DNA from 2 places in the Neobacillus sp. S1227 genome. Region 1 is predicted to be linked to the other one. Evidence: riboswitches for the same ligand, from Rfam matches in the RefSeq annotation. Region 1 holds a riboswitch; the other holds the start of a gene.
The links. A riboswitch is a leader RNA that binds a small molecule or an ion and turns the genes downstream of it on or off. The one in region 1 is predicted to bind glycine.
Positions count from the first base shown of each region.

Region 2: another riboswitch for glycine. It lies ahead of gcvT (glycine cleavage system aminomethyltransferase GcvT); the one in region 1 lies ahead of ACZ5AE_RS28320 (amino acid permease).

Region 1 covers NZ_AP038276.1:5,712,681-5,717,115, forward strand. Annotated here, with positions in the region: gene ACZ5AE_RS28315 (phosphoglycerate dehydrogenase) at 1-744, shown strand, start outside; gene ACZ5AE_RS28320 (amino acid permease) at 1,336-2,685, opposite strand; glycine riboswitch at 2,813-2,893, opposite strand; gene pruA (L-glutamate gamma-semialdehyde dehydrogenase) at 3,111-4,435, shown strand, end outside.
Region 2 covers NZ_AP038276.1:4,274,104-4,278,538, forward strand. Annotated here, with positions in the region: gene gcvPA (aminomethyl-transferring glycine dehydrogenase subunit GcvPA) at 1-551, opposite strand, end outside; gene gcvT (glycine cleavage system aminomethyltransferase GcvT) at 570-1,676, opposite strand; glycine riboswitch at 1,828-1,904, opposite strand; glycine riboswitch at 1,908-1,996, opposite strand; gene ACZ5AE_RS21475 (DEAD/DEAH box helicase) at 2,158-3,846, shown strand; gene ACZ5AE_RS21480 (YqhG family protein) at 3,824-4,435, shown strand, end outside.

The DNA.
Region 1 (4,435 bases):
TTAGGAGCGATAGGTGCACTAGTGGCAAATGATGCGCTTGATTTAGATATGGATGTTATCGGATTTGATCCATTTATCTCTGTCGATACTGCATGGAAGCTATCTCGCAATGTGCAGAGGGCAATGACGATTGAACAGTTATTTGCGGAATCTGATTATATAACTGTACACGTACCGTTAACCGATGACACAAGAGGAATGTTTAACCAAGCAACCTTCAGCATCATGAAGCCTGGTGTTCATATTCTAAATTTCTCCCGTGGTGAGCTTGTCAATGAAACAGACATGGCTGCCGCTCTTGAAGGCGGAAAAGTTGGGAAGTATATTACTGATTTCCCAAATGAAAATGTGCTCAAAATGAAAAATACAGTACCGATTCCGCACTTAGGCGCCTCCACAAAAGAATCAGAGGAAAATTGCGCGATCATGGCAGCTCGTCAAGTGAAGGAATTTTTAGAAACAGGAAACATCAAAAACTCAGTGAATTTCCCAAATACCTGCCTCCCTTATACTGGTAAACTGCGCGTGGCAGCATTCCATCAGAATGTTCCAAATATGGTTGGACAGATTACATCTGCAATATCCAGCTATGATTTAAACATTGCTGATATGGTCAACAGAAGCCGCGGGGGTTATGCGTATACAATTATTGACATTGATAATAGAGTAAACGGCGATGTTATTCCAGGTTTAGAGGAAAAAGTAAAACAAATCTCTGGAATGGTGACAGCTCGGATTATTTAATTAGGAAATTAAGTTAATATGAAAAAGAGGGTGTCCCAAAAGTATAACTTTTAGGGACACCCTCTTTTTCTATTATGTCTTTGAAAATGGTCTGTTGATTTCCGCTCCAGGCGGCTTCGCTTTCCGCGGGGTGGGCGGTGAGCCTCCTCGGCGTAAACGCCTGCGGGGTCTCACCTGTCCCACTACTCCCGCAGGAGTCTTCGCCGCCTTCCGCTCCAATCAACAGTGTGAAAAAATAAGAAAATCATTCCATTTGGTATAATGAAGTTACCACACAAACACAATACCGGAAAGGAATGACTTTCTTATGTACATAAATTATACCACGACAGGCCAATTGGTTCTACCAATGGATATTGAGGTCCGAATCCCCGAACATCATCTATGGCCAATTGTAGATTTGGCTGTTGAAAAGATGAATCCAACTATCCTTAGCTCCTTTCATCCAGGGGGTTACCCTCGTTTCGAACACAAAAATTCCGCAACACTGACCAAAAATAAATAAAAAACTGACTCAAAAGGGTCGTCATTCAACGACCTTTTGAGTCAGCCTCATTTCTTTTACTCAATTTGAATCTATGCTGATCATTATCATTTTTTCTCTTTGTTCCCTATATAGAAATACAGAGCAAATAATAGAATAAACCATAGTGGTGTCAACAATAGGGCCGGACGGGTAGCATCGGCGAACAGCATGATGATGAGAATCGCCGCAAACATGGTTAGGACCGCGTAATTAACAAATGGTGTAAAAGGCGCTTTAAATTTTGATTTTGCCTGTAAATCCGGACGAGTTGTCTTATACCTTACATGACAAATCAGAATGACGCCCCATACCCAAATAAAACAAATGGCACTTATCGTGGTTACGATTCCGAAAGCCTGCTCCGGAATAAGTTTGCTAAGGAGCGCTCCCCCTGTCAGAATAAGACCCGAAACCAATAAAGCGTTACTTGGCACATGATTTTTATTCAGTCTTGCAAAATTGGCTGGTCCCTGGCTATTATTGCTTAAATTAAATAAAATCCTGCTTGTTGAAAACATCCCACTGTTACAAGCAGAAGCGGCTGAAGTTAAGACAACAAAATTAATAATTCCCGCGGCAATCGGGATCCCGACTAAGCTAAACGTTTTGACAAACGGACTTTCAGCGGCATTCAAATCCGTCCATGGGTTAATACATAGAAGGACGATCAATGCGCCCACGTAGAAAAATAAAATCCGTAAAGGAATTTTATTAATGGCCGATGGAATGCTTTTTTCCGGATTGGCTGTTTCTGCTGCCGATACACCCACTAATTCCACACCAACGAATGCAAAAACGACCATTTGGAATGAAAGCAAGAAGCCTGTGACTCCATTTGGAAAAAAGCCGCCATGTTCCCAAAGATTTTTAATAGAGACCGTCCCTGCATCCGTCTTGAATCCCATCACTAGCAAAATAACCCCAATGCCGATTAAGGCGAGAATGGTAATTACCTTTATTAAAGCAAACCAGAACTCCAATTCTCCAAAAAGCTTTACCGTTAGCAGATTAAGACCCAATAAGATGACCAAACAGACAATTGCAGGTATCCACTGCGGGATATCGAACCAATATCGTACATATACACCAACGGCAATCACGTCAGCCATTGCAGTCATTATCCAGCAAAACCAATAGGTCCATCCCGTAACAAACGCAACCCGTGGTCCAAGATAATCCTCGGCAATGTCAGTAAAAGATTGATAACCTGCTTTAGACAGCAGGAGTTCTCCGAGTGCCCTCATCACAAAGAAACAGGCAATTCCTACGGCCAAATAAGCTAGAATGATAGATGGGCCTGCCAATTGGATCGCTTTACCCGATCCTAGGAATAATCCTGTACCAATGGTACCGCCAATTGCAATTAGTTGAACGTGCCGATTTGCTAAATTCCGCTTTAATTCTTGCTGTGCCAACCTTGACTCCCCCTAAAAATTATTAAAACCCAATAAAAAAAGAGATTGGATGTCCTCCAATCTCTTAGGTCATAAGAATAGCAAATATAACTTGTTACGCTAACAACCTGCATGACAAATAAATATTTAGTACTCTTCTGTCCTTTTGCCTGAGATTGTGAACCCTTCGGCGCCGCGAAATCCTCGCGGTCTCTCCAGAAGCTGCTCCTGCTATAGTTTGATCCATAGCAATCATAGCCTGCTAATTATTAAGTTTTATAAATATTGTCGAATAATTTTAAATTTTAGTAGTCCATAGTTACTTTGTCAACAATAAATGACTCGAAGAGCCCAAGAATAGAAAAAGTATGTTATAATAATTGTCGAATTACGTAGATTTGTCTATACATGAAACAGAATATATAAACGGGAAGGAACGTGAGAGAATGAGTAACGGAATTTTCAAAATCCCAACACCTGCAAATGAACCTGGCAATACTTATGCTCCTGGTACAAAAGAGCGGGAAACATTAAAAGCTGAATTACAACGCCAATCCAGTATCGTAATCGATATTCCTGTGATTATTAATGGCGAAAATATAAAGACAGATACAGTGAAGCAAGTGGTTATGCCCCATGATCATCAACATGTGTTAGCGAACTATTCGCAAGCCGGGGAAAAGGAGCTGCGTGATGCGGTTGAAGCAGCGATGGCTGCCAAAGAAGCATGGGCAAATATGGCTTGGGAACACCGCGCTGCTATTTTCTTAAAAGCTGCTGATTTAATCTCTGGCCCATACCGTGACGTAATGAATGCTGCGACGATGTTAGGTCAGTCCAAGACAGTCATTCAAGCTGAAATTGATTCTGCACAAGAATTAGTAGACTTCTTACGTTTTGGCGTTGATTATGCGAATCAAGTCTATCAAATTCAACCAAGTAGTATGAAAAATGTTTGGAATCGCACAGATTACCGCCCACTAGATGGTTTTGTATTGGCGATCTCTCCATTTAACTTCACAGCTATTGGCGGAAACTTGCCAGCAGCTCCTGCCATGATGGGGAACGTCGTCGTGTGGAAACCAGCCACAACTTCTATTCTGGCAAACTACTACTTTATGCGAATTTTAGAAGAAGCAGGATTACCAAAAGGCGTCATCAACTTCGTACCTTCTCGTGGTTCACAAGTATCAGAAGTAGTATTAACAGACCCTCGGATGTCTGGATTCCATTTTACTGGATCAACAAGTACGTTCCAGACCATTTGGAAAACAGTAGGAGAAAACATTGCAAACTATAAATCATATCCTCGATTAATTGGGGAAACAGGCGGTAAAGACTTCGTATTTGCTCACGAAACGGCTCAAGCAGATAAAGTAGTAGCGAACCTTGTTCGTGGTGCATTTGAATACCAAGGTCAAAAATGTTCCGCAGCTTCTCGTGCTTATATTCCTGCTAGCATGTGGGAAGAAGTAAAAGCTGGTTTAGTGGAAAAAACAGCAAAGCTTAAAGTTGGGGATGTCCGTGACTTTAGAAACTTCATGGGTGCCGTTATTGATAAAGCGGCTTTTGATTCGATTACTAGCTATATCGACTATGCTGCAGCTTCTGAAGAAGCAGAAATAATTGCTGGCGGTACGTATGATGATTCCGTTGGATATTTCGTTCAACCGACCATTATTGTGACTACCAATCCAAACTTTAAGACAATGGTAGAGGAAATTTTTGGACCAGTTTTAACAATCTATGTATACGAAAATGATAAATTAGA
Region 2 (4,435 bases), 1.4 Mb from region 1:
ATCACATCAAGGTATTGACCCTTTGCGTAAGTTTTAAGAACCTCACGGGATTCAGGGTGAACAGCGCTGGAGACTAGAATGGTTTTTCTTTTCGTATGACCTGCGCTTAGCATTGCTGCTTCAGCAAGTGCGGTACCGCCGTCATACATTGAGGAGTTGGCCACATCCATTCCTGTTAATTCACAAATCATTGTTTGGAATTCAAAAATCGCCTGGAGCTCTCCTTGGGATATCTCCGGTTGATAAGGTGTATAGGCTGTATAGAACTCCGATCTTGAGATGACATGGTCAACGATAATCGGCATATAGTGGTCATAAACTCCGGCCCCTAAGAAAGACACATTCGATTTTAAATCAGCATTCCGGCTTGCTAACTGAAAGAGTTCCTTCATCAAAGCTGTTTCTGATTTTGCCGGTTTAATATTGTATTCACCTTTAAATCGTACTTTTTCAGGAATATCACTGAATAATTCATCGACAGTGGAAACGCCAATTGTCTCCAGCATTGCCTGCTTATCTTGTTCAGTCATGGGTAAATAGCGATGTTTCATAAACCTTGCTCCCTTCTGCTATTTCTTTTCTCTTTTATAAAAAGGTGTAGGAACCACTTTCGCTTTTAAACGTTTGCCGCGAATTTCAACTTCCACTTCGGTATCTAGTCCTGCATGTTCGGAAGAAATGAGGGCAAGACCGATGTTTTTCTTTAAGGTTGGGGACTGTGTACCGGTGGTAACTTCACCAATTAGCGCTTCCCCTTTGTAAACTGGATAGCCGTGACGCGGAATTCCCCGGTCAACCATTTCTATCCCAATAAGCTTCCGGGACAAACCTGCTTCCTTTTGTTTTACGAGAGCTTCTTTTCCAATAAAATCAGTCTCTTTATTCAATTTCACCGCAAATCCAATTCCTGCCTCAAGCGGGGAAATTTCTGGTGATAGTTCCTGGCCATAAAGCGCTAAGTTTGCTTCAAAACGAAGTGTGTCGCGTGCACCAAGACCGCAGGGAATCACTCCCTCATCTTTTCCTGCTTCTAGAATGGCTGTCCAGAGTTCGACAGCATCAGAGGCATCGCAGTATACTTCAAAGCCGTCTTCCCCTGTATAACCAGTTCTAGATACAAGTGCTTTTTTCCCATTTAAAACAACTTCCTGCTGGAATTTGAAAAAGCCGATTTGACTTATATCCGTCTCTGAAGCAAGCTTCTGTAATACTTTTTCTGCAAGGGGGCCTTGAAGCGCAAGCTGTGCCGTTGATTCAGACAGGTTTTCGATTGTTACATCGCCTTCAAGGTGCTTCTCCAGCCAGTTGTAGTCCTTTTCAATATTCGATGCGTTGACAACAAGTAAATAATGATTATCTTCAAGCTTATAAACAAGCAGGTCGTCTATAGTTCCACCGTTTTCATAGCACATCGCGGTATATTGTGCCCCGCCGTCTTTCACTTTAGAAATGTCATTTGTCATCAATTTTTGTAAATAATTGAGGCTGTCTGGGCCCTTTACTTCAACTTCGCCCATATGGGATACATCGAATAAACCGGCTTTCGTGCGTACAGCTTCATGCTCATCCTTGATGCTTGAAAACTGAACAGGCAACTCCCAGCCGCCAAAATCAATGGTTTTTCCACCGTATTCCTTGTAAACTTCGAACAGCGGAGTGCGTTTTAATTCCGTCATCATAAATCCCCCTTTATTTACTACATGTTCATTATTTGTAAAAATGAATTATTGCCAAATAACAAAAATAGGAAAACCATTTGTCATTTTCCTAAAAACAACAAAAAGGTGCAAAAAAGGACAGAAACCTCCCTTTACCAGTAAAGAAGGTCTCTGTCCTTGCACCTGAAAGTTTACCTAAATCGGCTTTCCCCTTTGGTGGCTGGTATCATCCAGCACTCTCCAGAGCTGCGTCCAACAAGAGTACTTTTGCCTGAGAGATTCACATCATCTGCTTGCTCCTTCGGCGCTACAAAGGTAGTCTCTCCCCTTGTTTTCATCCGCACTTATAAATATTATTTTCCAATTTGGTCATACTAATTATACTTAAAAAATAGATTAGCTTATTTAAATATTTAAAACTTTCAAAGCTAATATCATCCTACCATTAAAACAACATATCGGGCAATAATAATTTATCATAAAAAAGGAGCTGAAACGGATGAATGTCGAAATCGAATTTGATTCCTCCTGGCAGGATGATTTTTTACATAAAATTGATCATGATGGCCCCTGGGGAAATTGGGAGCTTTTTAAATTGGCCATCGATATTGAAAAACATTTGGTGGTCCCGGAATTCGAAGGTCTGCAAGCCCCAAAGCATCTGCCAAATTTGACGCCTCTCCCTCATCAGCTTGAAACGGCTAAGCAGGTGGTTGAAAATATGAACGGAAAAGCCATTCTTGCAGATGAAGTGGGCCTTGGTAAGACGATCGAAGCAGGATTAATTTTAAAAGAATACATGATTCGCGGATTAGTGAAAAAAGTGTTAATTCTTGTTCCCGCTTCCTTAGTCACCCAGTGGGCTCAGGAATTAAATAGCAAATTTTATATACCGGCTGTCACACAAAGAAAAAGCTATGTTTGGGATCAGTGTGATGTGGTTGTTTCCTCCATCGATACGGCCAAACGAAATCCGCATCGGGAGATTATTTACAAGCAGGACTATGACCTCATCATTATCGATGAAGCCCATAAATTAAAAAATAATAAAACAAAAAACTACGAATTTGTTCAAAACTTAAAAAAGAAGTTTTGTTTATTGCTTACGGCAACACCTATTCAAAACAGGATTGAGGAGATTTTTAACCTCGTATCCCTATTAAAGCCTGGTCACTTAGGAAATGAAACTGTCTTTTACGAAAAATATAAACGTGACTCCCGTTCCTTAAATGATGACCAGCATCTAAAAGAGCTAGTCAATAAAGTCATGATCCGCAACCGCCGGGCCGACACAGGAATCGAATGGACGAAACGGCATGTGGAGACGATTCCAATTGAATTTACAAAATCGGAACGCGACCTGTATGACTCCATTTTAGAGCTTAAAAATGCGGGGGACTGGGTTCAAACAAGCAGCTTTTCTGTGATGACATTACAACGGGAAGCATGCTCAAGCCGCGAGGCCGTTTTCTATACCTTAAAAAACATGCTTCTAAAAAAGGAAAACCCCACGCAGGCCTATCAAGAACAAATCAACTTTTTAATAAAAAAAGTGGAGAACGTCGAGCAAAATTCCAAGGCAGTAAAAGCCCTTGAATTAATTCAGAAAATAAATGATAAAGTGATCATATTTACGGAATACCGGGCTACACAATTATATTTACAGTGGTACTTAAAGCAGCATGGGATTTCCTCCGTTCCTTTCCGCGGCGGTTTTAAACGCGGGAAAAAGGATTGGATGCGCGAGTTGTTTCAAAAGAATGCCCAGGTGTTGATTGCGACGGAAGCGGGCGGGGAAGGAATTAACCTTCAATTTTGCAACCACATTATCAATTTTGATTTGCCATGGAACCCGATGAGATTGGAGCAGCGCATCGGAAGGATTCACCGCCTCGGTCAGGAAAAAGATGTCATGATCTATAATTTTGCCATCAAAAATACAGTTGAAGAGCATATTTTAAAACTTTTATACGAAAAGATTGATTTATTTGAAAAGGTTATCGGGGAACTAGATGATATTCTAACAAAATTAGAATTCGGAAATATTGAAGATCATATAATGGATATCTTTAGCGACTCCTGCTCTGAAGGGGAAATGCGGATTAAAATGGAGAATTTATCATCGATGATTGAATTTGCACAAAATATGAAAAAAGGAGAATCACATGCAGCAGCAGGAAATTCATAAGTTTCTTTTAAATTATTTTATGGCAAATGAATGTCCAATTGTCACCAATCACCCTGGATACTTAGATGTCCAACTAACAATTGAAATGGATAAGGAACTAATGAATCGGCCGTTTTACTGGCATTACTTGGAGAAAACTGGCGGAATACCGAATCCAATGAGGTTGACCCTTATCACCAACCAAAAAGCAGCACCTGAAAATCTCAGAGGGGAAACCATCCATTTTGGCTCTCCGCGCCTGCATCAAATTTTTGAGTCTACAAAAAATTTAGCCAGATATATAAGGCTTTATGAAAGTCATGGCAACACCGCCGTCCAGACTCCCTTGCTGCCGTGGCTGTGCATGAATGTTAAAATCTCCTATCAATGTGACCGTAAACGCGACATTTTTAAGTCAATCGGGCTTCAGCTTATTAATGGGAAAATGGTGGAAGATTTTCATAATTACTTGCTTAAAATTTCGTTGACCCCGAAAATCCCTGATTACTCGTTTACATTATCACCGTTGGTTAAACCAAAGAGTGGAATGATTCGAATTGAAAAATATCTGAAGTCTGTAATCGAACAAGACGACCATACTTGGGCTGAT